Regions from separate parts of the Peribacillus suis genome, predicted to be linked through region 1. Evidence: riboswitches for the same ligand, from Rfam matches in the RefSeq annotation. Region 1 holds a riboswitch; the other holds the start of a gene.

Evidence for each region. Region 1 has a riboswitch for cyclic di-AMP ahead of AC503W_RS01400 (cation:dicarboxylate symporter family transporter). Riboswitches for the same ligand answer to the same signal wherever they lie in the genome.
Region 2: it holds a riboswitch for cyclic di-AMP, as region 1 does, so the genes downstream of both, AC503W_RS08805 (potassium-transporting ATPase subunit F) here and AC503W_RS01400 (cation:dicarboxylate symporter family transporter) in region 1, are expected to answer to the same signal.

The regions. Positions count from the first base shown of each region.
Region 1 is NZ_CM182019.1:275,808-279,228, reverse strand. Features, by position in the region: gene AC503W_RS01405 (class I SAM-dependent methyltransferase) at 1-706, shown strand, start outside; gene AC503W_RS01400 (cation:dicarboxylate symporter family transporter) at 776-2,038, opposite strand; cyclic di-AMP (ydaO/yuaA leader) riboswitch at 2,212-2,360, opposite strand; gene AC503W_RS01395 (efflux RND transporter periplasmic adaptor subunit) at 2,535-3,421, opposite strand, start outside.
Region 2 is NZ_CM182019.1:1,790,953-1,794,373, reverse strand. Features, by position in the region: gene kdpA (potassium-transporting ATPase subunit KdpA) at 1-1,355, opposite strand, end outside; gene AC503W_RS08805 (potassium-transporting ATPase subunit F) at 1,381-1,455, opposite strand; cyclic di-AMP (ydaO/yuaA leader) riboswitch at 1,947-2,087, opposite strand; gene AC503W_RS08800 (Na-translocating system protein MpsC family protein) at 2,334-2,708, shown strand; gene AC503W_RS08795 (N-acetylneuraminate synthase family protein) at 3,115-3,421, opposite strand, start outside.

The DNA of each region.
Region 1 (3,421 bases):
CAATCACTTGCAGGAAGACGCTGTCGCCGATTCATCAAAAAATTGGGGTCTTTGGGAACTCGAAAAATTTGCATTCGATAAATACTTTCATCAAGCCGACTCCATCCTTGATATTGGATGCAGTACAGGGAGGACGACCTTTGCTCTATACAAGAATGGGTTTCATCATATAACCGGACTGGACCCTTCACCCTCCAAGATTCAAGAAGCCCGGAAGTTTTCACAAGATGAAAATATGGAGATTCCATTCTTTCTTGGGAATGCCACGGAAATCCCTTTCAACGACTCGTCATTCGACCATGCACTCTTTTCCTTTCATGGTTTAATGAAAATCCCTCAACGAAAAAACCGCATTCTCGCTTTGAAAGAAATCAAACGCATACTTAGACCAGGAGGCCGTTTCCTATTCACCACACCGATTCGCGACAGTAATGAAAGGTATCTTAATTTTTGGGAACAGGAAGAAATGATTTGGTGTGATAGTAAACAGGATGAACGGCTATATGAGTTCGGTGATATCTTCACAAAGGGAAAGTCTCACCAAGAAGAGGCCTATCTCCATATCCCGAGTCAGCAGGAAGTCCTTGATTGCCTAGAAGAAGCCCAACTGACTGTTTTGGAAACCATTCACCAAGATTCATTTAATGAAAGCGTTATGGCTATGAACTTTTCCCCTGACTCCCATTTCTGGATCGTCCATCAATAAGTTGTTTTCGACTTTCATCTGAATACAAAAAAACTCCAGAGTGCAATCACCCTGGAGTTTTGACTTATATTAAGAAGCCTGTTCGAGTTTTCCTTTTTCGGCAGGAGGGTTGAATTGACCTTCCCACTTGGAAATAACGATGGCTGCTAAAGAGTTACCAATAACGTTTACTACAGTACGACCCATATCAAGGATACGGTCAATACCTGCTATGAAGGCAAGTCCTTCAATTGGGATGCCCACCGTACCTAATGTTGCTAAAAGTACAACGAAGGATACGCCCGGTACACCGGCAATTCCTTTAGAGGTAATCATCAACACTAACATTAGCGTTATTTGCTCATAAGCACTTAGATGTATGCCGTACATTTGAGCAATGAAGATGGCTGCTAAAGCTTGGTATAATGTGGAACCATCTAGGTTGAATGAGTAACCAGTCGGAATAACAAAAGAGGTGATATGTTTTGGACAACCGGCTTTCTCCATCTTCTCCATGATTCTTGGAAGAACCGCTTCTGAACTTGCTGTGGAAAATGCTAAGATCAATTCTTCTTTCAAAATGGCAATTAACTTAAAGATACTGAAGCCTACAAATTTTGCAATGAGCCCCAGGATGACAACTACGAAGAAAATCATCGTTCCGTATACGGAAAGGGCTAACTTTCCTAATGGGATTAGTGATGATAAACCGAATTTAGAGATTGTCACACCGATTAGTGCAAATACCCCAATCGGAGCAAATTTCATAACCATATTGGTTAGATTGAACATACCTTCCGCCGCACCTTGGAAGAAACGGAATACTGGTACTCCTTTTTCACCGATAGCTGCAATGCTTAGTCCAAACAAGACTGAGAAGAAAATGATTGCAAGCATATCGCCTTCTACCATTGCTTTAATCGGATTAGATGGGACAATATGAACGATTGTATCTATAAAGGATTCGTGTTGCTTAGTTTCTGCTGTGTCAACATAAGTGGAAATATCCGTTTGTTCAAGCTCACCCATATTTACGCCCGCGCCAGGCTGAATAATATTGGCAGATAATAAACCTACGCCTATTGCAACTAGTGTTACTACTATAAAGTAGGATAGTGACTTGGCACCTAATTTCCCTACTGATTTAATATCGCCCACGCCTGCAACTGCAACAATAAGGCTAGAAACGATAATTGGAACGACAATCATTTTAATCATACGTAGGAAGATATCACCTAATGGTTGTAGATAGCTTTGTGCCGTCTCACTTCCATAAAATATAGCACCTACGATAATTCCTAGAATTAAACCAATGAATATTTGGCTTGCTAAACTCAGTTTGAATTTCTTCATTTAATTTCCTCACCTTCCATATAGTCTTTGATGTAAAAACATTTGTCTCGGTAAGGGAAACAAGATACTAATAAAAAGAGAAAAATTTTTCTGTATATTGAAAAACTTCTATCCTTACGCTTAAAAAAAAGACACCCTACGTGTCATTTTCCCTATTGGCGTGTTATTCACACATGTTCCCTCGAAGACGCTTACGGGGTTAGCTGTCGGGTTAGGAATCGGAAACACAATGGCCCTTTCATCTCTGAATTCACCCCTAGCGAATATAATCCGCAAAATTGGTTCCCCCGTTCTTTTTTATAAGATTAAGCGAGCTAACTTATATTAAAATATTATACTAAAAATATTAATCTGTAAATATATTTTCTTTCCCACACTAGAAAGTACAGTGGTGGATTCAGAATATTAAGTGCTACGTGGGTTTACACTTATTGTTTAAATAGGTAATTAGTTTTAACAGTAAAAAAATTATGGCCATTTTTGATTTAACTGAAAATTATTTTTCCAAAAATCCTAGTAAAATGTATCTAACTTTTTCCCTTTTGGATAGTTTCTTAAAAGTTGCAGAGTGAACCTTGTCCAATTTGAGCGGGGTAATGAAGTAAGAGTGGTTCTTCACTACCTTTTTCGGTTCTAAAAGGATGACATCTCCCACTGCTGGACCTTTAAGCATCTCTTGCTTCCCTTTTGCTTGAGCCCCTTTTGTAAAGTATTGTCGGTTCAAATGCCCCTTATTGGTCATTTTATAGACATGCGGCTGCTTCCGTTCATGTATCGCTTCTGTTGGAACAGTCGGGACTCCCGTCTTCACATTCGTTATAACGGTAAGGTCGACCTTTGAACCGTCTAATAGCGCTTCCTTATTCTCTGCTTCCGTTACAATTTCCGCTTCGAATGTATAGCGATTTTCATCCTTTAGGGTTGGCTCTTCTTTGGGATAAGGATGTATACGGCTGATGGTTCCGCCCAATCTCTTTTTCAAATCAGGAGAACTAGCTTTTATCTCCATCCCTACCTCTGCCTTCTTTAACTCTTCTTCAGAGAAGGAACCTTCGATGGCCATTTCTGTCGAAGCAATTGAAATAATCGGATTCGTTAAATTTTTATTGATCTTCTTCACGACACCATCCGCTTCACTTGTCGTCTCCACGGCATTGGTTTGCATCTCAATTGAGCTTAATTGTGCTTCTAGCATGACCACTTTTTCCTTCAAGCTACTTTTTTCAAGTTCCTGCTTGTACATCTCCTGCTCAATATTACTTTTAATTAAGTCTGAGGAAGAAGTGGTGATGTCTATATTTAGGTTCTTTTCTACTGTCTCATCGATAACCGTTTTGTTTGAATCCAGGGCCAGACCACTTTGATAAGCTTTCAACTTATTTA
Region 2 (3,421 bases), 1.5 Mb from region 1:
GAGAGCCCATGGAAACCTGGATTTGAAATGGCCGATGTCCCCATCTGTGCCGTTAGTGCAATAGCAGATGGTACCAAAATGATTAACGGATGTAGAAGGATTGTCATGGCTATTAATTTCATTTCCGGCCCTTCAATTTTCTTACCTAAAAACTCTGGTGTACGCCCGACCATCAGTCCAGCAATGAATACAGCCAATATAGAATACATAAGAATGTTCATCGTGCCTACCCCATCACCACCAAATACACAGTTCAGCATCATCATGGCCAGTGGCGCTATACTCCCGAGCGGCGTCAGCGTATCATGCATATTATTAACTGAACCTGTAGTGGCAGCTGTAGTCACCGTTGTAAATAGGGCACTCTGAGCCACCCCAAATCGGACTTCTTTCCCTTCCAAGTTTCCACTCTCTTGTGAAAGGCCTATTGCCTCCAATTTGGGATTTCCATTTTGTTCACTAGCATAATTCACATTTAGGAAGACAAGCATCATGAGTCCCATTGCTGAAAATAAGATCCATCCTTGTTTGTTATTTTTCGCCATATATCCGAATGTTAATGGAAGGGCAGCAGGAATGAGAAACATCGATAAAATCTCTAATACATTCGTAAATCCATTAGGGTTCTCAAATGGATGTGCCGAGTTGACACCGAAGAATCCACCACCGTTTGTGCCAAGGTGCTTTATTGACTCCAATGCAGCCACAGGTCCTCTTGCAATATGTTGGGTGGCTCCCTCTAACGTAGTAGCCATTACCGTAGAACCAAGGGTTTGTGGCACCCCCTGGGATACCAGGACCAAACAGACAAAAATGGAGAGAGGCAGTAGCACCCGAGTGATGGAACGAATTAAATCTACATAAAAGTTCCCTAAACTCCTCTGACCGGTCACCCCCCTGAAAAAAGCGATGCATAAGGAAAGACCGGTTGCTGGTGTCGTGAACATCAAGAATATAATGACAACCATTTGTGATAAATACGAAAGTCCGGATTCTCCGCTATAATGCTGTAAATTGGTATTAGTAAGAAAACTTGCTGCCGTATTGAATGCCAATAACGGATCCATGTTGGCTATCTCGCTTGGATTGCCCGGTAAAACTCCCTGAAGCCGTACAATCATGTATGAGATGACAAACATGACTAAGTTACTTAGAAGTAATGCCTGTGCATATTGCTTCCAATTCATATCGAATTTCTTAATACCAGATATTTTAAGAATGCCTCTTTCTAACCACCCGAACATACGGTCTTGCCTCGTGGTTTCAAGGGAATATACTGTCGTTAAATATTTGGCCAATGGTACGGCTAGGATCACCATCAAAAACAACACCACACTGATTTGTAAAAAATCCATTTACATTTCCTCCGTTATCGTTCTATTAATATTTCTCTGGGTATAATAAAGCATGAATTAAATACACGGTAACCGCCCCGACAATAAGAATGAATAACATGTTATACTACTCTCCTTTTTTCGTTATAACTTTGTTACAAAAATGAATGAATCCATATAAAAGTAAAAAGGGTGTACCCATTAGAAAGATTGTTATAGCATCCATCCAAACCTTCCTTTCACCTTTTTAAATCTTTACAATTTACCTCTGGCGCGATCAGTGGAGAAATAGGTACCAAAAGAACACAAAAAATAGACCAATGCTTACCCCTTCTCCAATAGTCCGCATTGCATGGCTATCCTAGTTTCAAAAGTGAAAAAAGTGATTCACAATCCAAACAGGAATATTTGCAAAAGCAAACAGTATTAGTGGAGAAAAAGTACTCATTGGTCTACTTATCGCCTAGCAAGCTTTTCAGCGCTCTTTGCGATCTGTCTTCCAAGAAACCTTTTCATGTAATTATAGGCATAATAAAAAGACCTACTGAAATGACAGGTTGCTATTTTGCTACAAACACAACAAAAAAGCCTCCTGGATTAAGGTGGTCTTATGACCTCCTTCGCTTTAGCCGACGAAGTTAGCTGACGGGTAGGATGGCGAAAGAGTTCACATCCCTTCTGCAAATGCAGAATTAACCCCATAAATAGTGGGTCCTCCGTTCTCAATTACTTGAGATTTGGCCGATATCAAATTGTTATTGATGAGCATATTCTACGCTCATCAGTAAACCTTTGTAAACCTCATTAAAATTCCATATATTCGCAAATATATTCATATTTGACCATATACTTCCGTTTTTATAAGAAAAAGTATTATTTCCTCATTAATCCTATATATTTCTAATATTTTAATATATATACAAACTTGTATTGACAAAAACTTCAATCCAGCATTATGATGAATCCCATATACGATCGATGAAAAAAATCGGAGGCATTATGTTAAACCAAAAAAAGAAAATTGAAGCCGAAATTAGTGCAGCATTCATTAAATTCCAGCGTGATTTAATAGGCAGAGGTCCACAAGAAGTTAAAACCTACATTATTAATGACATGCTGATCACTCGTTTTAAAGGAGTCTTGACTGTCGAAGAAAAACACCTCGTCAGTCAGGATTCTGGAAAGAAGCTTGTAAAAAAAATGCGCTCTCTTCTACGTGAAATGTACAGTCAGGATTATGAAAAAATTGTCGAGGATCTAACAGGTTGTAAAGTCCTTTCTTCACACAGTGACATTAGTACCAAAACGGGTGAACGGATCGAAGTTTTCATAGTTGATAAGGATTTGGAGAAATACCTAGAAAATCTAAAATAAATGGGGTGAATTTAGCCGACATCGACTCAATTGGAAGAGGCATAAGCGTTGTTAATCAACGCTTATGCCTCCTCCTTCCTGTTTTACAATTTCTATCTAATTATCAGCAGCACTCCGTACTATAGAAGGGATACGCTTGACCCATCAATTAGACATACTATTGAGAGTGTTACGTACAATATGGAATGTTTAAGTTCATTTGAAAAGCCGGAAGTCTTAAAACTTTATAACCGTTTATTTCGACAAATTCACATTAAATGTCCCATTATGTTCACCACAGGTCAAATAGACAATTAACATTTTTTACTAATTCACCCTAAAAAATTTAATGTCTCATTATACCCCATACTCATATAAATTTGGGTATCTACACGTATAACCCCTTTGAATAGAAAAGGAAAAATGATTATCTAAAAGTCGTGGAATCATTTATTTCCTTCAAAATGTTTGAGTTATCTCTAAATTTTAGAGGAACAAGGGCATTTATATCAGCTACTTCAGGATATTTTATTAAATACTCTCTAATTTCAGAAAATTTAACTGGTTCCTCTCCTATATTCAATCCTTTATACAATTCATTAAACATCTTATAATCATTTTCTTCATCTAGTGTTAATCTCCATTGTGGAAAGGTATATTCATGAGGAAGTTCTACCTTATTAACATTAAATAAATGAGGATTGTTAATGAAGTAAAATGAAAGATATTCTGTA